DNA from 4 places in the Exiguobacterium sp. UBA1053 genome. Region 1 is predicted to be linked to each of the others. Evidence: riboswitches for the same ligand, from Rfam matches in the RefSeq annotation. Region 1 holds a riboswitch; each other region holds the start of a gene.
The links. A riboswitch is a leader RNA that binds a small molecule or an ion and turns the genes downstream of it on or off. The one in region 1 is predicted to bind S-adenosylmethionine.
Positions count from the first base shown of each region.

Region 2: another riboswitch for S-adenosylmethionine. It lies ahead of B3G15_RS12135 (methionine ABC transporter ATP-binding protein); the one in region 1 lies ahead of msrA (peptide-methionine (S)-S-oxide reductase MsrA).
Region 3: another riboswitch for S-adenosylmethionine. It lies ahead of B3G15_RS06995 (Na+/H+ antiporter NhaC family protein); the one in region 1 lies ahead of msrA (peptide-methionine (S)-S-oxide reductase MsrA).
Region 4: another riboswitch for S-adenosylmethionine. It lies ahead of B3G15_RS11165 (methionine ABC transporter ATP-binding protein); the one in region 1 lies ahead of msrA (peptide-methionine (S)-S-oxide reductase MsrA).

Region 1 is NZ_DCDO01000006.1:35,355-43,004, forward strand. It holds gene B3G15_RS05445 (DMT family transporter) at 1-40, opposite strand, end outside; gene B3G15_RS05450 (GNAT family N-acetyltransferase) at 310-864, shown strand; gene B3G15_RS05455 (C40 family peptidase) at 1,006-3,561, shown strand; gene B3G15_RS05460 (putative quinol monooxygenase) at 3,620-3,913, opposite strand; gene B3G15_RS05465 (M20 metallopeptidase family protein) at 3,991-5,169, shown strand; SAM riboswitch class I at 5,232-5,335, shown strand; gene msrA (peptide-methionine (S)-S-oxide reductase MsrA) at 5,430-5,960, shown strand; gene B3G15_RS05475 (DMT family transporter) at 6,037-6,519, opposite strand; gene B3G15_RS05480 (Crp/Fnr family transcriptional regulator) at 6,532-7,200, opposite strand; gene B3G15_RS05485 (DMT family transporter) at 7,216-7,644, opposite strand.
Region 2 is NZ_DCDO01000013.1:866,853-874,502, reverse strand. It holds gene B3G15_RS12145 (MetQ/NlpA family ABC transporter substrate-binding protein) at 1-609, opposite strand, end outside; gene B3G15_RS12140 (methionine ABC transporter permease) at 637-1,302, opposite strand; gene B3G15_RS12135 (methionine ABC transporter ATP-binding protein) at 1,292-2,305, opposite strand; SAM riboswitch class I at 2,390-2,495, opposite strand; gene B3G15_RS12130 (aminotransferase class I/II-fold pyridoxal phosphate-dependent enzyme) at 2,558-3,745, opposite strand; gene B3G15_RS12125 (alpha-glucosidase) at 3,894-5,504, shown strand; gene B3G15_RS12120 (MBL fold metallo-hydrolase) at 5,769-6,506, opposite strand; gene B3G15_RS12115 (SMP-30/gluconolactonase/LRE family protein) at 6,633-7,439, opposite strand; gene B3G15_RS12110 (metal-sensitive transcriptional regulator) at 7,608-7,650, opposite strand, start outside.
Region 3 is NZ_DCDO01000011.1:9,190-16,839, forward strand. It holds gene B3G15_RS06950 (hypothetical protein) at 1-100, opposite strand, end outside; gene B3G15_RS06955 (4a-hydroxytetrahydrobiopterin dehydratase) at 90-365, opposite strand; gene B3G15_RS06960 (cysteine hydrolase family protein) at 529-1,062, shown strand; gene B3G15_RS06965 (nicotinate phosphoribosyltransferase) at 1,080-2,531, shown strand; gene B3G15_RS06970 (hypothetical protein) at 2,582-2,908, opposite strand; gene B3G15_RS06975 (YwpF family protein) at 3,051-3,542, shown strand; gene B3G15_RS06980 (histidine phosphatase family protein) at 3,539-4,129, opposite strand; gene B3G15_RS06985 (alpha/beta hydrolase) at 4,147-5,136, opposite strand; gene B3G15_RS06990 (metal ABC transporter solute-binding protein, Zn/Mn family) at 5,306-6,319, shown strand; SAM riboswitch class I at 6,389-6,493, shown strand; gene B3G15_RS06995 (Na+/H+ antiporter NhaC family protein) at 6,575-7,650, shown strand, end outside.
Region 4 is NZ_DCDO01000013.1:679,930-687,579, forward strand. It holds gene B3G15_RS11165 (methionine ABC transporter ATP-binding protein) at 1-892, opposite strand, end outside; SAM riboswitch class I at 971-1,075, opposite strand; gene B3G15_RS11170 (bifunctional cystathionine gamma-lyase/homocysteine desulfhydrase) at 1,133-2,299, opposite strand; gene B3G15_RS11175 (PLP-dependent cysteine synthase family protein) at 2,292-3,215, opposite strand; gene B3G15_RS11180 (S-ribosylhomocysteine lyase) at 3,212-3,676, opposite strand; gene B3G15_RS11185 (class I SAM-dependent methyltransferase) at 3,680-4,318, opposite strand; gene B3G15_RS11190 (thioredoxin family protein) at 4,858-5,139, opposite strand; gene gcvH (glycine cleavage system protein GcvH) at 5,238-5,621, opposite strand; gene B3G15_RS11200 (arsenate reductase family protein) at 5,686-6,048, opposite strand; gene B3G15_RS11205 (DinB family protein) at 6,083-6,535, opposite strand; gene B3G15_RS11210 (acyl-CoA dehydrogenase family protein) at 6,611-7,650, opposite strand, start outside.

The DNA.
Region 1 (7,650 bases):
AACATGCCGCGACGATGATCCCAATCCAATACTTTGCCATAGTAATTGCCTCCTGATAAGTAAATTCAAATGAAAAAGCCCGGGAGTAAGCGAGGTGATTCGCTTTACTCCCGGGCTTTTATCCCTCCGTTGCATGGACAAACGTCCATGTTCCTCCCTCGGTCCAGCCGTACGGAACCCTAGAGGATACTCCCTATTCCATTCGATACAACCACCCTAGCACGCCCTTTTTCCCGTGTCAAACAGGAATCCGTTCCCCATCTGTCAAATAGAATCAAAGTGACTTCATCTGAAAGAGGAGGATGCTGCATGCGTTATAAAATCAATGATCAACTTCGGATTCGTCGTTTTACGCCAGAAGATGTAGAAGCGGTTCACGCCTATGCCTCACAACCCATCGTCAGTCAATTCCAATCATGGGGACCGAATACCGAAACGGATACGAAACAATTCCTACACGATGCGCTTGAAAGTGAACTCGAGACACCAAGACGTCGTTATGTCTTTGCCGTGACGTTTCCAAGTGACGTCGTCATCGGCGCCGGTGAACTCGTCATCACAGACGTTGATAATAAAATCGCCGAAATCGGATACGTCCTCTCGCCTGATGAATGGGGGAACGGATATGCGACGTCGATCGCCTCTTTCCTTCTCCAATTCGGTTTCGAAAAACTAGAACTACACCGCATCACGGCAACGTGTGACCCACGGAACGTCGCTTCCGAACGCGTGTTGCAAAAGGTCGGCATGACGAAGGAAGGACAGCTTCGCGAGACGGTCTATCTCGAAGACCACTGGCGCGATTCCTTGATTTACGGCATGCTTGACTGGGAATGGCAAGTGGATCACGAAGAAGATAACTAACATATGACTTCAAACGGTGTGCCGAGGCATACCGTTTTTTTATGGACAATCTCCTATTTTTTTGATTTTCATCAATTTTTAAACAAGCGCATGCTACACTATTCGTAATGACAAATTTTAAGAATTGGAGTGAACCTCTTGATGAAAAAATGGACTGCTCATGTTGCTGGACTTGCCGCAACGTTAATGTTGAGCTCGGTTTTACCCGCACCCGCTTTCGCTGAATCGCCACCTGCTCAACCGACGGCAGAAACACAAACAGTCACCGAGACGACCGGGGCGGCTTATTTGAAAGAGGATGCTGCGTTGCTACAAACGGCTGATTCCGCAACGGTCATCCAACAACTACCAGCAGGAACGACATTCAAGACACTCGGCACGGACGGTGACTTTACCCGTGTCAGTTGGCAAGAAGGCGCTGCTTATGTCGCAACCAACGCGTTAACGCAAACAGCACCTGTCTTTCAAAAACAAGCAACACTGACATCGAAAAGTCCACTCTCATTAGTTGCTTCACCATTTGATTCCACCGTCGTGACGACACTTCCTGCCTATCAGCGAATCGATACATACGGCACTTTCGACACGTTCACACGTCTGAAATGGAACGAGCAATACGTCTACGTCTCTACGACACAACTCGAGCAACTTCCGAAATTAGTTGGAACGCGTTATGCCAAACGAGCGACTTCTCTTTTCGTTGAACCGAAGACGACGAGCGCGAAGTCAGCTGTCACTCAAAATCAATCATTCGAAACGTTCGGTACGACGGGTACTTTTACACGCGTGGCCACTAAAACGGGTTACGCCTTCGTATTGACGGCTGATTTAGCTGATGCGCAGGTCGAAAATTATCCGGAAACAGGACTGCGTTATGCCAAACGAACGACTTCTCTTTTCGTTGAACCGAAGACGACGAGCGCGAAGACAGCTGTCACTCAAAATCAAGCATTCGAAACGTTCGGTACGGTCGGTACTTTTACGCGTGTTGCGACTAAGACGGGTTACGCCTTCGTATTGACGGCTGATTTAGCTGATGCGCCGGTCGTGAACCATCCGGAAACCGGGCTACGTTACGTCCAACAGCAGACGACGGTCTATGCTACTGCGACTACGAAAGGAAAAGTCGTACAATCGATTCCTGTGAATACTTCTCTTCAGACGTACGGCATCGAGGGGTCATTTACACGAATCAAACGAAACGACGAGTATGCCTATGTGTTGACGGCACATCTCGGTACGTTGAAATACTATCCGAAGACTGCACGCCTCTATGTTCAGCGCGCTACGCCAATCTATTCGGACGCCAAATCTTCAAGTCCTGTCTTGAAGCAACACCAAACGAATACGCTGCTGACGGTGTATGGCACAAGCGGTACCTATAGTCGGATCATCTTCCGTGGAGTTCATGCTTACGTCAAGACAGCTGATCTCGGTACTGGAAAAGTCTATGCATCAACCGGGACACGATACGCGAAACGCAACTTGTCCGTCTACACGTCTGCTTCGACGAAGAGCAAAATTATGTATTCCGTCAAACGAGCTGACAAACTAACGGTTTACGGCACAAGCGGTAGTTACACACGCTTGAAAAAAGGATCGGTCTACGGCTACGTCAAGACGACGGATCTCGTGACGAAAAAGCCGGATCTGTATGACGTCACTGGTCAACGCTATGTGACGGAAGACGATGTCGTCATTCGTTCGCAGGCAAAACTTTCGAGCAAAAAAATCGGCACACTAAAAAAAGGTACCTCGATTTCGATCTACGGAAAAAGCGGTTATTATACACGCGTCAAATATAAAAATGCCTTTGGTTTCGTCGATTCGAGTCGTATCGGACTGAACAAGCCGACGGCAAAAGCAAAAAAAGGCACGACATTTTATGTCCACCTGGACCAGACGCCACTCTTCTCTGCCGACGTTGCTTACAGTCGCCCAGCTGCCTATTTGAAGAAAGGAACAAAACTGATTGGTCTGAAATCGATTGATGATGACTTTTGGCAAGTTCGCCTGGCAAATGGTCAAACCGGTTATGTCCTCAACCCTTATATCAGCACGAGCAAACCCGATATGGGACTGACACAAAAAGCGATCGACCGGGCGAAAATCTATACGGTCAAACAGACGACGTCGTTCTTTGCGAGTCCGACAAGTCCAAAAGGCAACGGACTCGTTGAACAAGGCAAACGGGTTTATCCGCGTCATCGAGTCGGAAACTTCTATGTCATCCAGTCAGGCTGGACACCTGTTTATCTTCCTGTATCCGCTGTGACGATCACGTCCGATAAACGGGTCGTCAAAAAGAACAATACGCGTGGTGAAAAGCTGATCCAAGCAGCAGTCCAACATATCGGCACACCATACACATGGGGTTCGCAAGATGCCGTGAATGGTGGTTTTGACTGTTCCGGTTTGATTCACTACGCGACGAACAAGGCTGGAAAATACGGTGGTCGGACGAACGTTCGTGGCTACTGGTACGGTGCTTTCTTTACGAATCGCCGGACGAGTATCTCGAGTGGTAAACGCTCGGATATCGTCTTCTTCCAGAACACCTACACGGATGGTCCATCGCATATCGGAATCATGCTCGATAGCGAACACTTCATCCATGCGGGCGGTTCACAGCTCCAAATCAATTCGATTTATGAACCGCGTTGGCAAGAGCATTTCCTCGGATTTAAATCGATGTAAGACAAAAAAAGACGAAGCCGTCGAATTCGACGGCTTCGTCTCTTCTTATCGCAACACGTCAGAATGTCATCTCGACGTATTTCGTTACTTGTCGATCCATCAAGTATAACTCGATCTGTTCACGGTATGCTTTATAATGATCGGATGCGATATGCGCTTCAAGCGCCTCTTCGTCCCGATACACTTCATACAGCATGAATTGATGCTCATCCTCGATCGATTGGTGCAAGGAATAACGTAAGCATCCTTCTTCTTTTTGTGAGGCATGATAGACCGTTTGTAGAATCGGGAAAACTTGATCCGCGAGTCCTGCTTTGATTGTAAGTACAGCGTTGACGACGATTTCTCCCATGTTTCATTATCCCCTTTCGTGATTACCTGTATCTGTACCCATTTTCACGAAAAGACACACGTCAAAGGAGCTTGAAGATGCAAACTCAACTTTTTGAAGCACTTGAACAATTTGAACCCACGATGATCGCGTTACGTCGTGATTTCCACCGGCATCCGGAACTGTCCTTCCAAGAAGTCCGCACACCAGAACGGATTGCTGCCTTTTACACAGAACGAGGCATTCCTCATCAAACAGCCGTTGGAGGTCGTGGGGTCGTCGCGACGATTGAAGGTAAACAACCTGGTCCGACGATTGCTGTCCGCGCAGATTTTGACGCATTACCACTTCAGGAAGAGACAACGCTTGCTTTCCGGTCGATCCATCCTGGTATCATGCATGCTTGCGGGCATGATGGTCACACGGCAATGGTGATGGCCCTGGCTGCTACGCTCTATCCGTTACGTGATCAATTGCAAGGAACGATTCGAATCATTCACCAGCATGGTGAAGAGGTCTTTCCCGGTGGAGCAATTCAAATGATTGAAGCCGGTGTCCTCGAAGGTGTCGATGCGATTTTTGCGACACATCTCGAAAATGATTTACCGGTTGGTACGATTGGGTTTCGGGAAGGACATACATTATGTGCGATCGACGAATTCGAAATCATCGTCCACGGTCAAGGCGGGCATGCCCAAGCACCACATAAAACAAAAGATGCACTCGTCGCTGGAGCGCAGCTCGTCTGCAACTTACAGCATCTCGTCAGTCGACGGGTCGATCCGTTTGAGCCTGCTGTTCTTGCAATTGGTTCTTTCCATGCGGGAACGGCTCCGAACATCGTCACGGGTGAAGCACGCATCGTCGGGGAAATCCGGACGTTCAATGAGACATTGCGGCATCAGCTCCGACAAGAAGTCGATCTTGTCGCCAAAACGACATGTGCCGGCATCGGTGCTACCTATTCAATCGACTTCACGACTGGTTATCCAGCACTCTGGAATCATCCGGACGAGACAAAACTTGTTCAGGAAGCCGCTTCTTTCTTACCGGAAGCATCCGTCCGGGCACTCAAACCAATGATGGCTGCGGATGACTTCGCGCATTATCTAACACATGTCCCGAGAAGTTATTTCTTTACTGGCTCCGGATATACGGACGGTCGCGTCAACTATCCACAGCATCATCCGCAGTACGAAATCAACGAACAGGCGTTGTTGATTGGTGCGAAGACACTCGGAGCGACGGTTTTACGTGCCTTGAAACCTAAGGATTGACTTTATTTCTTTTTGAATGGTATCATCACAACAATGATAACGAATGACATCAACTTCATATACCCTTATCAAGAGTGGACCGAGAGATCTGGATCGATGACGTCCCAGCAACCTGCGCATAGCAAGGTGCTACGACCAGCAAAGCGAAAGCTTTGGTTGATAAAAAGCGGCGACTCCTTTTGCAACCAAGCGAAGGAGTCGTTTTCGTTTTCTCGCTGTCAGACATACAATGGGGATTTCCCACGGAGAGGAAGAGACAGATGGAAAAAGCAACATTTGCAGGTGGATGTTTTTGGTGCATGGTGACACCATTTGAAGAATTACCAGGAATCGAGGGAATCGTATCGGGTTACATGGGCGGACACGTCGATAACCCGACATACGAGCAAGTTAAAACAGGAACGACGGGACATCTCGAAGTCGTCCAAATCACGTTTGACCCGAGTCTGTTCCCGTACGAGCGTCTGCTCGAACTCTACTGGCCACAAACGGATCCGACGGATGCAGAAGGTCAATTCCAAGATCGCGGCACGCAGTACGCACCAGCGATTTTCTATCATACGGACGCTCAACATGAAGCAGCGATCGCTTCTCGTGACGCTCTTGCTGCAAGCAATCGTTTCAAACAACCGATCGTAACGCGGATCGATGCCGCTTCTGAATTTTATCCGGCGGAAGAGTATCATCAAGACTTCCATAAGAAAAATCCAGAACACTATAAAAAAGATCGTGCTGCCTCTGGTCGCGATGCCTTCATCGAGCAGGAATGGAAAGATACGACGACGGTTTAATTCAAAAAAATGCATATAAAAACAGGTCAGTAAACGTTGGTTTGCTGACCTGTTTCATTGTTATGAAAAAAATAAGTCATGAAACACGTTCTACTTGATCCGCCGCCTTCTCTTCCGGCGCCACGACTTGATACCGCTTCAAAACGAAGATCCCACATACCATGACGGCGAGACCGATGAGCTGACCGAACGATAAATCAATTTGTGGTAAACCGAACCAGCCGAACGTATCGACAGCGAGAGCAAAGCTTAACTGCGAAATCAGAACGACAGAGATCGCGACGGACGGACCAAGTAATTGAATTCCACGCATGACACAAAAAACGACGCCAACACCGACAAGTCCACCAAACCAATAGAGTGGTGATACGTTTTGGATCTGCCCGATTGTTCCACCACGAAACAGAACATACGTGACACTTGCTCCGATGAAGCCGACGAAGAAGACGAGCGTCGTTGTCGCCCAAGCACCGAACGCGTCACTCATCCGAGCATTCAATACCGTCTGTAAACTGATTAACATCCCTGCCAACACGGCACACACGATGCCTATTACCATGTTCGTTCCTCCTTACTCATAGCTGTTACCGTTCGCCTTCTCGCGAACCCGCTCCAGATCGACGATGATGATTTTCCCGCGTCGTCGAACGAGAATCTCCTCTTCACATAATTTCGTGATGATCCGGTTGAGATGGCGATAACTCGTTCCAAGCCAGTCAGCGACGTCATGCAGGTTCGACGTCCGCATCTCCTGATAAAACAAACTGTCACTGGCTTCAGAAGCGATCGACAACAAATATCCTGCAAATCGCTCTTCAACTGTATACAATACATGGTGCGACGCTGATTTCGAGTCGGCATACCACTTCGCTGTGATCGTGCGTAATAAAAATTGCAGAAAGACGTTCGTCGTATTGTGCTCGCGTAAAATCGCATACGGTACGCTCAACACCTCGACGTCGGTCACCGCTTCGACCGTATTCAATACTTCCCGTTCGTTGATGAACTCAGCGTCACCGATCACTGTCAGTGGTGTCTTGAATCGTAGAATCCGTTGTTTCCCTTCTGACGAGGCAGCAGATATCTTAACTTTGCCTGCGACGATGAAGTACATCCGGTCGATCGCTGCCCCTGTCGTACAGAGGAGTTCCCCTTTTTGGAAGGTTTCTTGACGCAACCAAGCGCGCGTCTCTTCCGTCAAAATCGTATCCAGTCCATACTGTTGAATGACGCTTTCCATGTTCATTTCCCCCCTTTAGGCAAGTGAGAAAATCGCAACTCCTGCAAGTATGAGACCCACACCAACCCATTGACCACGATTTCCTTGTTTTTTTAAGACACCGAACCATCCCTTTAAATCAATCACAAACGCACATAAAATCTGTGCGACGAGTAATAAACACATCGCCCATGTCATCCCGAGTTTTTGGATTGCTGTCAGTTCCGTTACGACGACTAGCACGCCAATCAAACCGCCGCTCGCATAAATCCATGGTAACTGACGGAAGCCACCGATTTTCCGATCTCGTACGAAACTGTAAATGACTAAACAACCCATCAGACCCACAAAGTGGACGATCAATACGGACAACCACGGTCCGACGCCTGTCGCAAGGCGCGCATTGAATATGCCTTGCAGGGCGATGAACAGACCGCTCATCAAAGCAAACACGACTCCTTGCACGTCATC
Region 2 (7,650 bases), on a different contig from region 1:
GTTCCCTGGAACGGCTGAAATGTCGACACTTTCGACGGCGCGTGGCAATTGAGCCGCCTCGAGTGGTTTAATGACGAGTTTCTTCGGATTCTTGACGATATCCTTCTCTGAAACGGTTAGTGGATCGACATCCGGCTTCAGTTCAATCCAGCCTTGTTCCGCAAGTAAGTTCAGTGCCCGTGCTTGGTTCGTCGGATCATTCGGCGTCGCGACTTCAGCACCTGTCTTGACGTCGTCAAGTGTCTTCGCTGTCTTACTGTATAGTCCCATCGGTGCTGTCGGAACCGTGATGAGTCCTTTTAAATCGAGGTTCTTTTCTTTAGAGAACGTCTTGAGATAGATCGAGTGTTGGAACAAGTTGGCGTCGATGTTCCCGCTACCGAGAGCGATGTTCGGTTGGATGTAATCGCTGAACTCGACGATTTCGACTTTATAGCCTTTCTTTTCGAGTTGCGGTTGGATCGCTTGTTTGACCATGTCGCTATACGGACCGCTTGTCGCACCAATCTTGATCGTCTTGTCCTTTTCATCAGCACTGCTGTCTCCACATCCCGCGAGGACTCCTGCACCGAGTAAGGCTGTTGCTAAAAAGGCATATCGTTTTTTCATGATTCCACTCTCCCTTTGTATGTATGATTAGCGTTTATCTGTTTTTCGCGCCAGTTGATTGCCAAGTGCTTGAATACTTTGAACGATGACGATGAGCACGACGATCGTCACGATCATGATGAGATTATCGTAGCGATAATAACCGAAACGGATCGCGAGGTCACCAACACCTCCACCGCCGACGATACCAGCCATCGCTGAGAAGCCGATCAAGCTGATCGTCGTTAATGTGATGCTCTGAATGATGCCAGGGAGTGCTTCCGGTAAGAGGACACTGACGATGATCCGTAATGGTTTCGCCCCACATGCTTCCGCTGCTTCGATTAGACCAGGCGGAATTTCGCGCAGTGACGTCTCAACGAGTCGCGCGAGAAACGGAATCGCTGCGACACTGAGACTGACGGATGCTGCCGTCGGACCAATCGTATTGTCGAGTAAGAACTTCGTTAACGGAATGAGGGCAACCAGCAAGATGATGAACGGTAGCGACCGGACGATGTTGACGACGAAGTCAAGGACACGGCGGACGGCAAGGTTTTGAAAAAATAATCCCCGGTCGGTGACGAACAAGAGAATCCCGAGCGGAATCCCGACGACCAGTGCAAAGGCAAGTGAAATTCCTACCATCCACGCCGTCTCGCCGAGTGCCTTCAAGAGCTCAGGTAACATCGTTTGAATACGATCAAGCCACATCCTGAATCACCTCGAGTGCATGAAGTTCCGTCGCGAGCCAGTCGAGGGCAGGAGCGATTTGGTCGGATGATCCCGTCAAGCTGACAATCAGGACACCGAAGGCGACGTCTTGAATGTAGTCGACCTTGCCGTGCAAGATGCTGACTGAGATATCGTAACGGCGGATTGCTTCTGATAACGTACTCTCACCGGTCTTCTCGCCCGTGAACTGCAAGCGGATGATCTTGCCTGGAGTTGCCTGTAAGATGCGTTCCGGCAATTCGATTTGTAATGCCGTATCGACGTAATGTTGCGTCACTGGATGCTTGGCTTGACTAAACAGGTCATAGGTTGAGGCGACTTCAACGACTTCACCTTGCGACATGACCGCGACGCGATGGCAAATCTGTTTGACGACATCAATCTCATGCGTGATGAGGACGATCGTCAGTCCGAGTCGTTCATTCAAATCCTTCAGCAGTTCAAGGATCTGTAGTGTCGTAACGGGGTCAAGAGCTGATGTCGCTTCGTCACATAACAAGACGGTCGGATCGTTCGCGAGTGCCCGGGCAATCCCGACGCGCTGTTTCTGCCCACCGCTTAATTGGCTCGGGAAGTTCGTCTCAAATCCTTCAAGTCCGACGAGCGAGACGAGTTCGCGAATTCGCTCCGGGAAATCTGCTCGTTTGACTCCAGCAGCCTTGAGCGCAAAAGCGATGTTATCCGCGACGTTGCGCGACTGGATCAATTGGAAATGCTGAAAGATCATTCCTGTCCGCAAGCGAAGTTGACGCAAATCTGCTTTTGACATCCCGCCGAGCGAGACACCGTCGACCTTGACGGTTCCTTGTGTCGGATGCTCAAGCCCGTTGATCAGGCGAAGCAATGTACTCTTACCGGCACCGGACTCACCGATGATTCCGAAGATTTCTCCTTTTTGGATCGTCAAATCGACATCCCGTAATGCGAAAATCGGGGTCCGGTCTCGAACGAACCGTTTTGTAATGTGTTTGAATTCAATCATCCGCTCATCTCCTCATACAAAAAAAGTCGCTTTTTCCTAGTAGCAGAGCAACCAGAAAAAAGCGACGAAAGTGTAAGATTTCGTAACTTATCTCTCAGAATGAAGATCATTCTGTAGGATGTGGCACCGTTCCTTACAGGTGGTTGCCGGACGTCGTTGGGCCTAATCCCTCGGTCGCTCTCGATAAGTAGTTATGCTGTTGGGATTTACTTTAACGGAAATGATTCCCATCTGTCAAATGTTTTTTCAGAATTATTCCGCAACAGGTGTCCGGAACAGGTTGAGCGTTCCGATTCGATCGACGGCTTCTTCTAGACGTTCGACGTCAGCAATCAAGCTAATCCGGACGTAGCCTTCACCGTATTCGCCGAAGAATGATCCCGGGGTCACGGCGACATGTGCTTCGTCAAGCAGGTGATCGGTGAAGCTTTGGGACGTGTAACCTTCTGGAACAGGAAGCCAGACGAAGAAGGAACCGCCCGGTCGTGGTCCACTCCAACCAATCGCATCGAGTTTCGCGAACAACGCATCGCGTCGCGTTTCATACAAGTTACTTAACTCGCGGACGCACGTTTGGTCACTCGTGAGGGCGACGGTCGCAGCATGTTGAATCGGTGTGAAGGCACTGACGTAGAGATGTTCTTGGTACGTCTCGATGCTTGAGATGACGGACGGATTACCAATCGCAAAGGCGATCCGGAAGCCGGACATGTTGAAGCGTTTTGAGAGTGAGAATAGCTCGATCCCGACGTCTTTTGCCCCTTCCGTCTGCAGGAAGCTTCGCGTCGGACCATCGAAACTGATGCCGCCGTATGCTAAGTCATGGACGACACAGATATCATGGGCATCGGCGAAAGCGACTGTCTGTTCGAAGGCTTCTGCCGTCGCGGTCGCACCCGTCGGATTACTCGGGTAGTTGAGGAACAACATCCGGGCACGCTCGACGTCCGTCGTATCAAGTAAGTCGTAATCCGGTAAGAAGTTATTTTTCTCAAGCAACGGAAGCGTGATCGGGAATGCACCAGCAAGTGCTGCGCCAGACAGGTAATCCGGGTATCCTGGATCCGGAACGATGACACCTTCTCCAGGGTTGACGATTGTCTGCGGTAAGGCGACGATACCGGCTTTACTACCGAGGAGAATCGCGACTTCCGTTGCCGGATCGATTGTGACACCGAATTCAGTCGCATAAAAGCGTGCGACGGCTTGCTTTAGAAAATCATGTCCACGAAACGGTGGATATTGAAGGTTCGTTGGCTCGTCGATGGCTTGTTTTAAGGCATCGAGAATATGTACAGGCGTCGTCTGGTCAGGCGTTCCTTGACCAAGTGTGATGACATCGTGTCCGGCAGCTTTTACAGCACCGATTCGGTTCGCGAGTTCAGCGAAGACAGGAGCAGGAAGCCGATCAATGGCGATGGATGGAGCGAAATGTTTCATGGATGAATGCCTCCTTCGTGGTATTGTCGTCAAGGATAACGAATATTCAGTCAAAAGAAAAGAACTTTTTCGAAATTCAAAAAAATTGTCGGATAAACAGGTACAGATAAGTGGAGCGGGAATAAAGAGTAGGGAGAGGAGTGGGAAGATGAAGCGAGCTAACTGGAAAGAGGCAGTCGTCTATCAAGTCTACTGGCGTAGCTTTAAGGATTCGAACGGGGATGGGATTGGTGATTTGCGAGGTGTCATCGATAAGCTTGATTACATCACTTCACTTGGTGTCGATGTCGTGTGGTTGAATCCGTGTTATCGTTCCCCGGACGTCGATAACGGCTATGATATTGCCGATTATTACGAGATCATGGAAAAAGCGGGAACGATGGGAGATCTCCAGGAGTTGATCACGGCCGCTCATGCCCGTGGATTAAAGGTCATTCTCGATTTAGTCGTGAACCATACGAGTGACCAGCATGACTGGTTCCGTCAGTCGCGAGAGCGGATTAACGATAAGGATGACTGGTATATCTGGCAGGATGGCACGAAAGAGACGCCTCCGAACAACTGGCGCTCGTACTTTGCGCCAAGCCCATGGACGTGGAGTGAAGAGCGCGGGCAGTATTATTTTCATTCCTTCGCCAAAGAACAGCCCGACTTAAACTGGGAGCACCCAGCTGTGAGGCAAGCGATCTACGATATGATGAACTGGTGGATCGCTCAAGGGATCGACGGCTTCCGGATGGATGTCATCAACTTGATCAAAAAACGGTCGTTCGAGGATGTCGCCAATCCGTTTGATCTATCGTACCTTGGAAATCAGCCAGGCGTGCATGACTTCTTGCAGGAGATGCATGCGAACGTCCTTGCGGGGAAAGAGTTATTCACAGTCGGTGAGATTCCGTTCGTTGGTCCGGAAGACGGGCTGTTATACGTCAGTGAAGATCGAGAAGAACTTCGGACGCTGTTTCACTTCGAAATCGCGGATGACATGGAGGCGATGGATCTCTTACGATTCAAGGAGATTCAAAAACGCTGGTACGACGTCTTATACCCATTAGGTGTCAATTCACAGTTTCTCAACAACCATGATCATACACGACAAGTGACCCGCTTCGGCAGTGAACGGTATCGCGTCGAGAGCGCAAAACTACTCGGTTTGATGTTGCATACGTTACCCGGCATTCCATATGTGTATCAAGGAGAAGAAATCGGAATGACGGGGATTCGTTTCTCGGATCCGTCGCTTTATCAAGACGTCGCCTTTCGAAATCGATACGCGGAGCGCGTCGCTGGTGGAGAGGATCCAGAGGTCGTACTCTCGTCGATGCAGTTACTTGCCCGTGATAACTCCCGCACACCGATGCAGTGGGACGGTACACATGCAGCTGGCTTTACGAGTGGGAAACCATGGTTAGCCGTCAACCCGAATTATACGGACATCAATGTCGCGCAGGCAGAAGCTGATCCATCGTCCGTGCTTGCTTTTTACAAGTCGCTGATTCAGATGCGAAAGCAACATCCGATCATGGTTTACGGCACGTACCGAGACTTAGCACTCCATGATCCGTATCTCTATATTTATGAACGGGAACTAGAGGGAGAGGTCTGGCGGATTGTCCTCAACGTACATGATGAACCGATGCAGACCGCCCTCATTTTACCGCATGAAAAATTGTTCGTATCAAACTATCCGGATAGCCCGGATATCTTGCGTCCCTACGAAGCACGCGTCTATCGTTATTCTGTTGCAGAACAGAATTGAACCACTGGACGAAAAAATGGGGTTAACTCAAAAAAAGAATGACGCGTCTTTTCACGCCCTTTCCTCAGGCGAGACACAAGCCCCGTTTTCCTGCTTCATTCAAGCAGGAAAACGGGGCTTGTTTGTCTCTGAAGCGCATAAATGCGCTTATTCCTGTAGGAATGGCGTGCGACGCGTCATTCTTTTTGTTATGAGATAAGGGTGGCAGATTTTCATTCTGCCACCCTTATCTTTGGAAAGACTGACTTATGATATAGTCCCGTTTTAAGTGTGTGATTTGAATGGAGATGATTTTTTCGTCTGTAAGACCTGAGAGAATCGATCGACAGCTTGGCGCATCTCGTAACTTGGTCCAAGAATGAGGGGACCGTGTCCGACGGCAAGAATATCTGGAGATAGTTCCGTCAGTTGATCAGCCGAACGAAGGGCGACGTCCGGATCCCATGTTGCGAGTGCGGGGAACGGGAATTGCCAACGGACATCACCGGAGACGGCAAGTCCCCCTTGTGTCTGAAAAGCATCCCCAGCGATCAACGTCCGGCTTCCTTCATGCCAAAGCGAGATCGAACCAGGTGTATGACCGGGTGAGGCGATGACACTGAGACTTCCGACTTGTTGACCACTCTCGAGCAATCGATCCGGTCGTGTTTTGATGTTTTTCGGAATACCCCCTTTTAAGGGTGTCGTTTCGCCTTCTCGTAGCGTCTCATCCCCGCTGAGCAATGCAGCATCTCGGTAACTGATACAGACTTGAGCGAGAGGGAAGGCGTTCGCAAGGAAATCCAGTGAGCCGACATGATCGGCGTGCGCATGAGTCAGGATGATTGCACCGAGTGGTTTCTCTTGCTTTCGAATATAGTGATAGAGCGCCTTTGCGTTGATTCCGAGTCCAGCATCAATCAATGTTAAACTGTCTGCTTCTTCAAACAGGTAGCAGTTGACCGGGAAAAAGGATGGGGTCGTCTGCAGTTGGTGTAAACGTTCGATTGTCGTGACGCGCATCGGCTTCACTCCTTCAAAAAATGAATAGTCTTCTTCTTTAGTATCGTCTGTTTTTGAATAGGCGTCTAGACGAATTGTGTGGAAAAAGAGGCATCACCTCTAAAAAGATGATCCCTCCTCTACGAATCATTCAAATGTTACAGCGAAGACGGCACCGGCGTGTGGCGCATCATCTCCGTTTGCAGCCGTCGTGACGAGCAATCGATCTTCATAGAAAATCGGGCACGTCGGATTTGCGACCGGGAAGTCGACATGAGCGAGTTTTTCACCATTCGTAAGATTCCAACGGGTGATGCATGATCCAGCATAATGCGCGATCCAAGCGTGACCTTCCGCGTCCTTCGTCATACCATCCGGGAACCCTTCTTCTTCTTCGAGATCAACGGCGACACGCTTATTCGAAAGTGGTGCGTCCGGAGCGTAGTCAAAGGCATAGACTTTTTTCGTCGGTGTATCGATGTGATAGAGCGTCTTGCCATCTTCTGACCAGACGAGTCCATTGGAGTTCGTCAAGTCTTCATGTAAGACATCAATGGAGCCATCGTGACGCAGACGGAACAATCCAGCGGTCTTACCGTCTTCTTCATTAATGCTACCGGCGACATATTGACCGGTTGGATCAAGCTTTCCGTCATTCATTCGGTCGGAATCGGGTAGCGACAGTTGATGCTCAAGAGACAGGTGTCCTTCTTTGAGATCAAACGTCCCGAATCCGTGTTCAGCCGTGACACGTAATAAATCCGGTGCATCGGTCAAGGCAATCGATGTGATGGCGCTTGGTAACGTGTACGGTTTAAGTGCTTCTGTGACGAGGTCATATGAAAAGAGAAGTTGATTCGGAATATCAACGAAATAAAAGCGCTTTGTTTTTGCGTCGTAAACAGGAGATTCGCCTGTCTTACATGCGACATCAATGAATAGGGAAACGGTCATAAGTACTCTTCCTCCTAAGTGGACACCTTTTACGAGCAGTCCAGATAATAACAATTTAGTATACCTGTTTTGGCGCGCAATCAAACCTGGATCAAACGGCTGGTATACTAAATAAACGTCTAAAAAAATAGCCTGCTATCAAAGCAGACTATCCGTACGAGCGTTATATCAGCGGCTCTTAACGAGCAAGTTGACCGCTTCCTTGACGAGT
Region 3 (7,650 bases), on a different contig from region 1:
CATCGCCGCTTCCGCTAGCGACACGAATATGAGCATCACGGGAACGAATTTGTTCAACGAACGAACCGCTACCGAATGTAATCGAAAGTTTAGATGGCATCACAGGCCTCCGCAAGTTGAAAGTCTTTTTCCGTCAATCCGTTTTCATCATGAGTCGTCGCTGCAAGTGTGACGTTTTTATAGTCGATCACGATTCGTGGATGATGATTCAAGTTTTCAGCGATACTTCCGACTTCCTGTACGAAATCCAGTGCCGCAGGAAACGATGCAAGTGTATAAGTCCGGACGATTTCATCATCCACGACACTCCAATCCTGCAACCGCTCAAGACGCTCTTCCACTTCATACTCATTCAACCTAGCCATCCCTTTCTCCTCCTCTACTATCATTTTCGTCCTATACCTTATACCCCATTCTTTTACTTCTCTATACCTGTTTGTATCCGATTTCTTCCTTTTGCCTTCTGTGTGAGATAGAGTACAATGTGAAAGAGAACACTAATTCAAAATCGGAAAGGGGCTTACGCATATGCGCGCTCTGATTGTCATTGATTACACGATCGATTTCGTTGCTGACGAAGGAAAGCTGACTTGTGGAAAACCAGGACAAGCGATTGAAGATCGAATTGCTACGTTGATGGAGGAGTTTTCAACGGAAGACTACGTCGTCATCGCCAACGATATTCACGAAGAAGGCGATACATTCCACCCGGAAACCGTCCTCTTCCCGCCACATAATATCCGCGGAACACATGGACGTGATCTATTCGGGAAAGTCGCAGCCATGGCACGGGTCGCCGATCACGTTATCGACAAGACGCGTTATAGTGCGTTCGCCGGGACGGACCTTGATTTACGCTTGCGTGAACGCGGTATCCGCGAAGTCCACCTCGTCGGTGTCTGTACGGACATTTGTGTCCTTCATACAGCTGTCGATGCCTACAATCTCGGGTATCGTATCGTCGTCCATGCCGATGCGGTCGCAAGCTTTAACGCGACTGGTCACGAGTGGGCGCTTACACATTTTAAACAATCGATCGGCGCAGAAGTCGTCGGCGAATAAGAAGGGATCTGTCCGTCATGTTACAACGTAATCTTGCACTCCATACCGATCTGTACTTACCACGGTGGATGTATATCTATTGGAAAGAAGGACGTCATAATGAACGTGCCGTCTTTGATGTTTACTACCGTTCGAATCCGTTCGCAGGAGGCTATGTCGTCTTTGCGGGTCTCGAAAATATCATCGAGTATATTCAAACACTCCGTTTCACGGAAGAAGATATCACGTACTTGCAAGAGATGATTGGCTTCCCGGATGAGTTCAAGGATGAACTGCGTCAGTTCAAGTTCAATGGCTCGATCTCAAGTGTCAAAGAAGGCGAAATCGTCTTCCCGAACGAACCACTGATTCGGATCGAGGCACGCATCTTTGAAGCGAAGCTCTTACAGACCGCGATTCTGAACATCGCGAACCACGAATCGCTCATCGCGACGAAGTACGCACGTATTCGTCAATCGGCTCCCCGTGCGAAGTTCCTCGAAGCTGGTGCCCGTCGCGCGCAAGGCATCGATGCCGCTTACTTCGGAACGCGTGCTTCGTACCTGGCTGGTTTTGACGTCACAAGCCTTGCTTCAGCAGGACGCGACTTCGGCATTCCGTGTGGTGGAACGATGGAACATGCTGACATTCAATTCCACGATGACGAATTGACGGCATTCCGGACATTCGCTTCTCATTATCCGGATCAGGCGACATTACTCGTCGATACGTACGATACGCTCAAGAGTGGTCTTCCGAATGCGATCACGGTTGCGAAGGAGCTCCAAGCCAAAGGGCATAAACTGCGTGGCATCCGGATCGATTCTGGCGACTTATCTTACTTGTCAAAACGTGCCCGTAACATGCTTGACGAAGCTGGCTTCCCGGAAGTCGACATCGTCTTGTCAGGGGACCTCGATGAGTACGTCATTCAGGACTTACGCATCCAAGGTGCCCAAGCCAATACATTCCTCGTCGGAACACGTGGTATTACAGCTTACGAACAACCGGCTCTTGGGATGGTTTATAAACTGGTCGCGCGTGAAGTAGATGGCGAGCTCGCACCCGTCATCAAAGTATCCTCGTCAAAAGCCAAGACGACGACACCTCACATCAAAGAAGTCTATCGCATCATTGATCCGGTGACGGATAAGTTCAAAGGCGATTACGTGACGTTGATGGACGAAGATCCGTCGACACTTGAAGCTGTCGATCTCATCGACGTCCGGGACCCATCGTTCCGAAATCGCATCGAACAGTTCAAGGTCGAGCGGTTACTTGAACCAATCTTCAAAGATGGAGAACTGGTCTATACGGTCCCAACGATCGAAGAAAGTCGCCACTTCCACGAAACACAGATCGGTCGTCTTTGGGAAGAGTACAAACGGCTACGTTTACCAGAGATTTATGCTGTCACATTCAGCGATCGTCTCTGGAAGCTCAAACTCGACATGATTCGGGATACTCGACTGGCAAGTGGGTTAAAATAAGACGCCAAAAAGCGCCGTTCTTCCTCCATCGGGATGAACGGCGCTTTTTCTCATGTTAATCCTGCTTCGTTTCCGACAGGTGTCATTTCTGTTGGCGCTTGTTCCATCTTCTTACGAAAGTACCATGCGAAGCCAAGTGCACCTCCGATGAAGACGATATACGTGATGCGTTGACCGAATTCAGCTAAGGAATCCGCGTAGAAAATACTGATTAAATGATCACTTCCACTAATGAGTAGCAAACAGGCAATCAGGAGCGCAATGCGATATGCAAGCGTCGGGCGGTCTGTCGGTTCAGCATGCCAATACATGATGATATGGTGGGCAAGTAGAACGATACCCAGGATTCCTAATATTCCAATGAGTACTTGCGGCATAATGAACGATCCTCCTGTTTAGTAGTATCTAGTCTTATTTAAACATAGTTCATACGAATTTCGTCAGGAAAAGTTTCCCGTCTTACATTCCTCACGGTATACTGTAGGAAAATCGTAAGCGATCAAGGGAGGGCATTTTTTCATGAAAACCTTTAAGTTATGCACATTACGCATTTTAATGGATGAGTCAGGACGTGATACGACGATTCCCGTCGCCATTCAGGACGGATTAACGGTCAGTACCGAACAGACGGCACAGTGGGTTGCAGAAATCGTCGTTCCTCCAACGGATCAGCCGATCGTCGATGAATTGTTCACAAAACATTTACGTGCTTTGATTGAAATCACGATCTCACGACCTGATAATGACCCTGCCGCGATGATCGTCACGCCTCTCGAACGGACTGTCTTAAGCGAAAACGTCTCGTATGTCTTCACGGGTAAGATGGTCATGATGAAAAATGATTTATCTGAATCGATTTTACGCGAAGTCGTCGAAGATGGATTCGCTGGCGAAGAACTCGTTCAAGAGTATAAGGATCGTCGTTCGAAACGTGGCGCCCATATCACAAGCATCGCTAAAGAAACATTCAAGCAATATTTGACAGAGCATCCGAACGCACCCGTTTCTTAAGGTTTTTCGACCTCATCCGTGATGTGATCCGCTACGTTGATTCGGTCAATCGTATAGTGATCCGTATGCTGGATATAATTCGCACACGCGTTTTTCAAAGGTGTCCGGTAACTGAACGTCTCATCAATCGATGATAAGGCTGCCTTGATCGTATGCGAGTGACAGACGATTAGAATTCGTTTCCCCTCATACATGCGTGTCACTTCCTGTAGCGCCTCGAACACGCGGTCCTGGATGGCTTGTTCCGTTTCAAGACCTGGTACAAGTGTCGTATCGTTCGCTTGAACGGCTTCGTAAATCGCTGCGACCGGTTCACCGGAAGCGGCTCCGAATTCGCGTTCGACAAGTCGCTCGTCTGTCGCTGTGATCGTTAAACCAACAGCACGACCGATGATTTCCGCTGTCTCAACGGCACGCGACAAGGGACTTGCTAACAAGACATCCCACTCTTCATTCGATAGATAAGCGGCGCTGAGTTCCGCTTGTCTTCTTCCTGTTGCATTTAACGGAATATCTTCTCTTCCTTGAATCCGTTCGTTTAAGTTCCAATCCGTCTGACCATGCCGCACTAAACAAATTTCAGTCATGTCTCTGTCTCCCTCATTTAAGAAATATGACTGATTGTATCATGTTTTCCATTCGGAAGTTGTCGCGGTGCCAACAGTAGCACCTGACAGGTGAAACGTTCAATTCGTTCAAGCAATCGCTCAATCTTTAACGGATTTTCCGTCTGAGCGAAACTGGCAAGTGAGTGGGTGCCATTCGGAAAGGAGAACAAACGAACATCGGCTCCGACATCCGCTCCCTTCTCAACAAAATGCAAAGCTTGAGAAAACGGGACGATTGGATCTTTTTTACCGTGCAAGAGCATGATGGGCGGGGCATCCGACGATAAATGTGTGACGGGTGAGACGTGCGTCATCAGCTTGCGCCATTCTTCTCGTCCCCCCTTGTAGAACTTAATGTGGGCAATCCAAGTCTGAATGAAATTAAACAACAAAAAGTTCGTCGGTGGATATAAAGCGATCACACCACTGATCAATGGCATGTGGCGCTCATCACGCTCACCAACGAAAGCAGATGGGGCAAGTGCCGTCGTCAGCATGAGTGCAGCTCCGGCTGAGTCTCCCCACACCATCATCCGACCTCTTAAAATGCGAAGATCCTCCGCTTCCTTGTTCAAAAAACATAACGCATCCCGTACATCTTCGAGGTTATCCGGAAAATAACTGCCCTCTTCGAACAAACGATAATCAATACTACAGACGGCAACTCCGAGTTCAAGCAGACGGTCGACGATTGGACTAAAGCAGAATATGTCATCGCGCTCTCCACGAACAAATGCACCACCGTGTGCGTAGATGGCAACTGGAAACGGTCCCTCACCCGGTGGATAATAGAGATCGAGCTGTAAGATGCGGTCTCCCACCTGTTTGTAGGTAAGCGTCCGCGGTGCCAGTTGTTTTTCTGTGAGTGGCAAGGCGGGTTCGGTCCATCGAAGCAATGCACCATAATTGTTCCAGATACTCGCTCCCGCTGCTGCCGTCGTCAATAACGCAGCTCCCCCCATTAGCCATGCAGTTTCACGTTTCACTTGATCACCTCCAAAAGACGTACCAGTTTCTTCACTTTATTATCCTTTTACCCCGTTTTAAAAGATGTCGAACGTCTCGGTATTCCTACTTGACGCTTCATCAGCGTTCCGCTATAGTGAGAAAGTCCAAATCGGAATAGTTACGTTTTAATAATGGAGGTATCATATAATGAAAAAAATCATTCCTGCTTTAACGGTCGCCTTCGCGAGTGCAAGTGTCCTCGCTGCTTGCGGTTCAAATACCGATTCATCGACTTCAGATAAAACCCAGACAGAAGTCTATGCATCAACGTTCGCGACGGCTGCTATTGCCCGTGAAATCGGTGGGGATCAAGTCGACGTCAAGATGATCGTCCCACCTGGAGCAGACCCCCACTCTTACGAGCCAACGTCAAAACAACTCACTGAGATTGCCAAGGGCGACTTATTCCTCTTAACCGGTACGACGCTCGAGCCGTATTCGAAAAAAATCCAGGAGAGTCTAAAAGGCACGGATGTCCGCTTCGTCGAGACGAGTAAGGATGTCAACTTGCTAGAATCGGATGCTACACTTCATGCACATGAAGAAGAAGGGCATACAGAAGACGAACATGCCCACGAAGAAGAAGGGCATGATGATCATGCAACAGATGAACATGCGCATGAAGAAGAGGGGCATGACCACGGAAAATACGATCCACACGTCTGGCTCGACCCTGTCAACGCAAAAGCAATGGCACGCTCGATTACAACTGCTCTATCAAAAGAAGTACCAAAAGACAAAGCAACATTCGAGAAAAACTTAAAGGCGTTCGATCAACAAGCTGACGCACTCGATGAAGAGTTCAAACAAGCGGTCGCTGATGGTTCGAAAAAAGAGCTTCTCGTTACGCATGCCGCTTATGGTTACCTCGCAGAACGATATGGTTTCACACAACTGCCGATCGCGGGAATTTCTCCTTCTGATGAACCGTCACAAAAGCAACTGGCCGCTTTAGTGAAAGAAGCACGGATGCATGATTTGAAATACGTCGCGTTCGAAGAGACAGTCTCACCTAAGGTTGCACGTGTCATCCAAAAAGAAATCGGAGCTGAATCCGTGACGATTCATAATCTAGAGTCGGTCACGAAAGCGCAACAAAACAGTTCTTATTTCAAGTTGATGGAAGAAAACGTCCAAACATTGAAAAAGGCACTTCAGTAAAGTACAGTTGACACGCGTTACTCAATGCGGTACGGTAAGAAACGTGTTTTACAACAATTGAATGACTTCTTTTTATCGCGAGAAACGGAGGGACTGGCCCAATGATGTTTCGGCAGCGGACGATTTGATTCGTACTGTGCCAAATCCAGCAAGCGAAAGCTTGAGAGATAAGAAGAGCGTCTTTATTTCATAAAGACCTCCTTCTTTCTTGCGAAGGGGTCTTTTTTTGTATCTTTGAGAAACGAGGTGTCAACAATGAATGAAACGATCACGCCTAACAAATGGGCACTGCTTCCTCTCGTCGTATTCCTGGTTCTCTTCATCGGAGCCGGGATCTTCTATGACGACTTTTACAAATTTCCGATCCTTATCGCCGCACTGATCGCTTTGATTTTTGCTGCAATCACAACGAAAGGATCCATCAATCAAACGGTCGAACGAATCGCAACGGGTGCCGGAAATCCCGATATCATGATCATGGTCTTCATCTTCTTATTAGCCGGTACGTTTTCTGGAACGGCAGAAGCAATCGGTGCCATCGATGCAACCGTCAATGCTGCTTTGACGTTCCTACCTCCGTCATTACTGATGAGTGGTCTGTTCATCATCGCTGCCTTCATCTCGATGGCAATGGGAACATCGACTGGAACGATTGCTGCACTCGCGCCGATCGCCTTCGGTATTCATGAAGCGACAGGCATCAACGTTGCGATCGCAGCAGCGTCAGTCGTTGGTGGATCGATGTTCGGCGATAACCTGTCGTTCATCTCGGATACGACGATTGCTGCCGTCCGAACCCAAAAAACGAACATGCGCGATAAATTCCGGACGAACTTCATGATCGTCCTACCGGCTGCTATTTTGACGGTCATCCTGCTCGCATTCGTTTCCGGTTCTGGTGACGTCGTCGAAGCAAAAGCCTTTGAATTCTACAAGTTGATTCCATATCTCGCTGTCATCGTTCTTGCGATCTTCGGCGTCAATGTCATCCTTGTCTTAATTGGTGGTACGCTACTCACCGGCATCATCGGTATGATTGATGGTAGCTTCGGCTTAAGTGGATTCGTCCTCTCGATGTCTGAAGGCATGTTGGGCATGGCGGAGATCTCCATCTTGACGCTCCTCATGGGTGGTCTCGTCAGCTTGATTACGTTCAACGGTGGAATCGCCTTCTTAAAAGAGACGCTGACACGCAAGATTTCACAGCGTCGTAGTGCCGAGTTCAGTATGGCAGCACTCGTTAGCGCAACGAATCTCGCGACTGCAAACAATACGATCTCGATTCTCGTCGCTGGACCACTGGCAGCTGAAATTGCCGATACGTATGAAGT
Region 4 (7,650 bases), on a different contig from region 1:
TTCCGCCGATGATATTGAACAGGACCGGTGAATCCTTCATGACTTCCGCGAGGATCGGGCTTTCCGCTGTCGATCCGACGAACGTCAACTGAACGATTTTTCCGGTTGGGTAGCGTTCGCGTAGTTTCGCGAACGTTAACTCGTTCTCTGACGGTGACGTCAATTGTTTGACGAATTCCTTCGTCATCGCTTGCTTCGGATGACGGAAGACTTCTGCGACCGGTCCTTGCTCGACGATTTTACCGGCTTCCATGACGGCGACCCGGTGACAGATTTTTTGAATGACGTGCATCTCGTGTGTGATCAAGACGATCGTTAGTTTCAGTTTTTCATTGATGTCGACGAGTAACTCAAGGATTGAGTCCGTCGTCTTCGGATCGAGTGCACTTGTTGCCTCGTCACATAAGAGAACGTCCGGGTTCGATGCCAGTGCCCGAGCGATACCGACACGTTGTTTTTGACCACCGGATAATTGTGACGGATAAGCTTTTTCGCGTCCGTCCAAACCAACGAGTTGGATCAGTTCCGCTACCCGTTCCTTGCGATGTGCTTTCGGGAAGCCACCTAGCTCGAGTGGGAACATGATGTTCTCTTCAACCGTCCGTGACCATAGTAAGTTGAAGTGTTGGAAGACCATCGAGACATTCTTGCGGACGCCTCGTAATTCTTTTGGTTTCAGTGATGTCATTTCAACACCATCGATTTGGATCGAACCACTCGTTGGTGCTTCGAGCATATTCAGTAATCGGATCAGAGTCGATTTCCCTGCTCCGGAATAACCGATTATTCCAAAAATTTCACCGCGCTCGATTGTCAGATCGACATTCGCGACGGCTTCGACCGCTCCGCGCTTTGAGCGATAAATCTTTCCTACGTCTTGTAAACGAATCACAACTGTCCCTCCTAAAATAAAAAAAGTGCGCGCGTTTTAGAGCAAACGCGCGCACTTTTCAGTACACAAAACCATTTGCTCTCATCTCCCAGACTTTTGTCTGCTGGAATTAGCACCACTTCGGATTAGATCCGCGGTTGCCGGGTTTCATCGGGCCAGTCCCTCCACCACTCTCGATAAGAGTTTCGGTATTAAGTTTGTAGAATATATTCTGAATATTAGCAGGGGTTATTTTTGTTGTCAAACAGTTTTTTCAGAAACTTTTTCGAGGAACGTGAAAGCACGTGTTAAGTCTTCTTTCAAATCTTCTGCGTCTTCAAGTCCAACTGAAATCCGAACGAGACCGTCCGTGATACCGAGTTCTGCCCGACGTTCTGCTGGGATCGACGCGTGCGTCATCCGTGCCGGAACGGAAATCAGACTCTCGACGGCACCAAGACTTTCAGCAAGTGTGAAGAAGTGTGTCGCCTCGACGAGTTTTTCTGCGTTCGCTGCTGAACCAACATCAAAGCTGATCATCCCACCAAATCCAGTCGCTTGTTTCGCTTGGATGTCGTGACCAGGATGCGATGCAAGTCCCGGGTAGAAGATGTTTGAGACAATATCTTGCGCTTGTAGGAACGCAACGAGATCATGTGCTGTCTCTTCGATCGCATCCATCCGGATACCGAGTGTACGAAGACCACGGACGAGCAAGAAGCTGTCTTGCGGTCCAAGCACGCCGCCTGTCGAGTTTTGGATGAAGTGCAGCTCTTCGCCGAGCGCATCATCTTTGACGACGACAAGTCCAGCGACGACGTCCGAATGTCCGCCGATGTATTTCGTCGCACTGTGCAAGACGATGTCTGCACCAAGTGCGAGTGGTTGTTGATGGTATGGTGTCGCGAACGTGTTGTCGACGACGAGTTTAAGATCGTGACGTTTTGCGATTGTTGCGATTGCTTCAATGTCCGTAACTTTCAACAACGGGTTCGTCGGTGTTTCGACGTAGACGATCTTCGTGTTGTCTTGAATCGCTGCTTCCGTTGCCGCAAGGTCCGTCGTATCGACGAATGTCACTTCGATGTTGAACTTCGGTAAGACGCGTTGCATCAAGCGGAACGTACCACCGTAGACGTCATCGGTCATGACGATGTGGTCGCCAGACTCAAGTAAGTGGAAGACGGCATGGATCGCTGCCATCCCAGAACCGAAGGCAAAACCACGTGCGCCACCTTCGAGATCCGCAATCAATCGTTCGATGCTCGTCCGTGTTGGGTTCGCTGTCCGTGAGTATTCGTATCCGTCCTTGAGTTGACCGATTTTATCCTGCTTGTATGTGCTTGTTTGATAGATCGGAGGTGTGACGGCTCCTGTTGCCCGGTCGACACCTGTTCCTCCATGAATCAATGCTGTCTTCTTACGCATGAGTTTCGTCCACCTTTTCAAAGATTTGTTGGCTCAAGTAGCGTTCGGCACTGTCTGCGAAGACGGTGACGATCGTACTGCCGGGGTGACGCTTCGCGATATCAAGCGCAGCAACGAGCGCTGCACCTGCTGAACTACCAACGAGTAATCCTTCGCGAGCAGCGAGTGTATGAACCGCGTCAAATGCATCGCGGTCAGAAATCGTATGAATCTCGTCGACGAGTTCACGCGGAACGAGACTTGGCCATTTTGCTGTTCCAATGCCTTCTGTCTTATGAGGACCGGCTGGACCACCATTTAAGACGGAGCCTTCCGGTTCGACGATTGCTGCTTTTGTACCGAGACGTTGTTTTAAGAAGTCCGCTGTTCCGGTGAACGTACCACCTGAACCACAACCGGCAACGAACCAGTCGATGTGCGGCAAGTCCGCAATCAGCTCAGGACCGAGTGTCCGCTGATACGTGACTGGGTTCTCTTCGTTTTCGAATTGTAACGGAACGTAACTGTTCGGAATTTCCTGACCGAGTTCTTTTGCCCGGTCGATCGCCCCTTGCATATCGAGTTCAGTCGGCGTGTTGACGACGGTTGCGCCGAGTGCCCGCATCAACGTCTGCTTTTCCTGACTGAATTTTTCCGGAACGACACAGATGACTTGGAGATCGTATTTCTTAGCGGCGAGCGCCAAGCCGATGCCGGTATTCCCGGCTGTCGGCTCGATGATCGTACCGCCTGGTGTCACATGTCCGTTTTCGATTGCTGCATCAACGAGTTGAATGCCAAGGCGGTCTTTGACGCTGCCCCCAGGGTTCATCCATTCGAGCTTCGCCAAAATGCGCGTACCAGCAGGCAAATCGAATGAAGTGATCTCGTAGAGTGGTGTGTTTCCGACGAGGTCGCGGACGTTGTTCGCGATCATCCGAAGACGATGTCCCATTCATCACGACCGGCAAGCATTTTCTCGGCATAGTGCTTCGCTCCTTTGAGGTCATGTGCGCTCGCAAATCCACATTGGACTTCGTTTTGCGCTGGAATCTCTTCTGCTGCGAGGACGTCTTTCAACGTCTTCTCAACGAGTTCGCTCATTTTTTCGACCGAGTCGAAGTTCATCATCGCCATGTAGAAACCTGTTTGGCATCCCATCGGCGAGACATCGATGACATCATCCGAGTAGTTACGGATGTTTTCAGCAAGTAAGTGCTCGAGTGTGTGCATCGCACGCATCGGCATTTGCTCAACGTTTGGTTGTGTGAAACGGATATCGTATTTGACGACTTGGTCGACTTTACCTTCTTTATAACCCGCGACGCGGATATAAGGTGCTTTGACTTTCGTATGATCCAGGTTAAAGCTTTCGACGTTCATTTTTTGAAGTGCCATGATTTATTCCCCCATTTTCTCGGCTTCTACGAGCCAGACGAAGTGATTGTATTGTATAAATTTAACAGTGAATCCCCGTGATGTAAACAATTCTTCCATGACTGGAATCAACGGGTAAAACTCGCGTTCGAGATCTTCCGCTAACGCATCAAACCCTTGAGCACGTGCTTCACGGATCGTTTGCAGGCGCGCCTCTTCTGAGACGAACATCGTATCCGCGTAGACGATTTTTCCGTCTGCCGGTAAATGTGATGCCATCAGTTCGATTGCTTCTCCCTTTTCCTCATCTGTTAGATGATGAAACGCATACGTCGAAACAAAACTGCGTGCTCCCTTCGCCTCGAACGAGAGGAAGTGACCATCCTGTACATCAAGCGACGGAATCTTTTCCGTCAGGATTGCCCGCATCTCCGGACTTGGTTCAACGGCGAGTACGGCGTCGTGACGTGCCAGAAGACGTTGTGTCAGGTTCCCTGTGCCTGCTCCGAATTCAATGACCGGCGACTGCGCTTTATCCGCTACTGTATCCAAAATCTCATCGTATCGACGAAAAACCTCTTTATATTCCGGATCGTGTCCGGTTACTGTCTCGTCATACGTTGATGCCCATTCTGTGAAAACATCCATAAAACGTACTGTCATGCCTTGTCGTCCTCCATCTCACCAGTTAATTCCGAGTAATCGGATATGAATTAAAGTAATTTTCCTTATTCGCATTGTAGCAAGGAGATTCTATCCTGGCAAGCGACCGGCTCGAAAAACTTCCAGAAAACAAAAAAAAGGCGTTGCCGGCGAACCGACAACACGAATAATGTGGTTAGAAATGCTACGAAGGAAAACCCAGCTCCATTCGGAATTGTTCGCTCTTCCGCATGGAGGACGGCGCCTGTTCGACATGATCGCCAGCTTACGTTCACTTCCTGATCGGTCCTTTCGATCCACCACCCGTTCATTGCACCGCTTCGTCTTTGGGGGACGACTTAAGGGGAAACAATACACCGGCTTAGGATGGGAGAAAGGGTTCAGGACTTGAATCGTATTGAACGATCATCTCTGCTAGACTTCCTATAATGCATTTCTAGAAGTTGTTATGAATATACCATTCATATTTCTGCGTTGTCAACGGATTATTGTAAATATTCCGACAATTTAACAAAAAGAAAAATCCAGTTGGACTTTTCTTACCGTTCTTGACAGAAAGCAAAGACGTTTTGAACGGACTGGAAAGCATAAAGGCGCTCTACGACTTGATTTTCTTCAATTCTCAACAACGCAGGAACACTCATGACACGGGCTTCTTCTAAGAAATCCGGAATGAAATTCCCGTTCGCCTTCTGAATCGATTGACCTGATTCCGTCGCTTCGACGATATCGAGCATACGCTCCGCGATGGCGCATGTCCCGCACATCGGTGCATAGACATACAATAGCCCGTTTTCCGGGACGGTCGTGACCTCTTGCATGACGGTCGCTCCTTTCTTCGTGGTATCTGTCGTCAGTATACAAAAAAAAGAGAGCGGACGAAACGCAAGCGCCTCGTTCACTCTCTTTTCGTTAAGTATTACTCGTTGATCATCGATTTGTACGCCGCAGCGTCCATCAATGCCTCGACTTGTGAAGCATCTTCGATTTCGATGTCAACCATCCAAGCACCTTCGAATGGTGACTCGTTGACGAGTTCTGGGGAATCCGAAAGGTTTTCGTTGATGGCAACGACTTTACCAGAGATCGGTGCGTATAACTCCGAGACTGTCTTGACCGACTCGACTGAACCGAATGGCTCGTTTGCTGAGATCGTATCTCCGACTTCAGGCAATTCGACGAAGACGATATCCCCGAGTTCGTGTTGCGCGAAATCCGTGATTCCGATGCGCGCCTTGTTTCCTGATACTTCGACCCATTCATGTTCTTCCGAATAGCGTAAGTTGTCTTTTACTTGACTCATTTCCGATTCCCCCTGTGGACTAATTTGGACTAACGTGTTCAGTATACCAAAATCGACTCTGAACTTAATACCATTTTCCTTGATACATTTCTTCCTTGAAGCCGATCGTGACGTCTTTCCCGTCTGTGACGATCGGACGCTTCAACAACATGCCGTCACTTGCGAGTAACTTGTATTGCTCGTCTTCTGATAGCTCTGGAAGTTTGTCCTTGATCCCTTGCGAACGGTATGATTGACCGCTCGTGTTGAAGAATTTCTTCAGTGGCTCTCCACTCTTTTGATGAAGTTCCTGAATCGTCGTTGCAGATGGTGTCTCCTCGACGATATGTTTGTAATCCACTTCGACACCGTGCTGTTCGAGTGCTTTTTTTGCTTTGACGCACGTACTACATTTCGGATAGCCGTACATCGTGACTGTTTTTGTCATGTTCCTCACCTCAACTTCAAGAGTAGCAGATGGATCACTTCTGCTTCAAGCGTGCGAGCGCCCCGTCAATCTGATCTTGGTGATGCGCGTCATGGGCAACGAACGACTCGACGAATGTAAGTGGTCGGAAATCCTCATAGGTTGCTTCAAACTGCTCGTCAGACAAACGATCGAGGTGATTGACGATGTCACGCCGGACGCTGATCGCTTTTTTCAACAAAGCAAGCGGATCGATATGATGCGCATATTCGACCGCCAGTCGATTGAACTGATCAAAATCCGTCTCGACGAGCGTCAACGGTTCATCCGGTAACTTCGAGATGGCATGATCGTAATAAAACCGGTCCCATAAATACAGATGACTGACGCACTCAAGGACGGTCCACTTATTAAGTGCAAGCGGCAGATCCCATTCTTCCGGCGACAAACGTTCAAGGGATTGATAGTAGGCAATCGCAAAATGCAGTTCAACCAATTCTTGGCGCATCTCGTTTTCCTCCTCCAACCAAAAACTTCGCCTTTACAGAGATTTTCCCTGCAAAGGCGAAGCGGTAAACCTGACTTAGACCGTATATTTGTTTGACTCGATGAGACGTTTTGCGATGTCGCGTTTCGTACCGATGACGTTGATTGGCTGGTAACGGCTGAATTTTTTCAGCGCCGAGAGCAACATCCGGAGTTCGTCGCCGCTTGCTGCCGCGTAGAGTGTCTCTTTCGCGTCACGCTCGACAGCTTCGAACGCTTGTTGTGCGAAGACTTCCGTGTAACGGACTTTCAGTTCGCTCTTCTCGATTCCTTTGTCGGTAATCGCTTTGTCCGTCCGGACGATCGCTGACTCGAGCGCATAGATCGCACTCATGATGTCAGCTGTGTTCGCTAAGATCTCTTGTTCGCCTTGGAGTTTGTCCTGGTATTTTTGGACCGCCGTTCCGGCAGTCAACAAGAAGATCTTCTTCATCATCGCGAGTAAGTGGCGTTCGCGATCAAGTGGTGCTGTTCCGATTTCTGTCGGCATGAAGCTCATCACTTCTTGTTGCAGACGCTGTGCTTCCGCAAGCAACGGCAACTCGCCTTTCATCGCTTTCTTCAGCAACGTTCCTGGAACGAGAAGACGGTTGATCTCGTTCGTTCCTTCGAAGATCCGGTTGATCCGTGAATCACGGTACATGTTCTCGACTTCATATTCTGCCATGAAGCCGTAACCACCATGGATCTGAACCGCTTCATCAATGACATAATCAAATGTTTCCGAAGCGAAGACTTTGTTCATTGAGCATTCAATCGCGTACTCCGCGATTGCATCAGCGATTTTCTTACCGTCCTTGCTCTCTTCTTCTGACAACTGATCGAGGCTGTCTTGGAACAGACCACCTGTCCGGTAGACCGAACTTTCCATCGCATACGTCTGTGCTGCCATCGTCGCGAGTTTTTCTTGAATCAATGGGAACGAGCTGATTGGTGTCTTGAACTGTTTCCGTTCGTTCGAGTACTGGACTGCGAGATCAATCGCCCGTTTTGATGAACCGACAGCACCGACAGCTAATTTGTAACGACCGACGTTCAAGATATTGAAGGCGATGACGTGACCGCGTCCGATCTCAC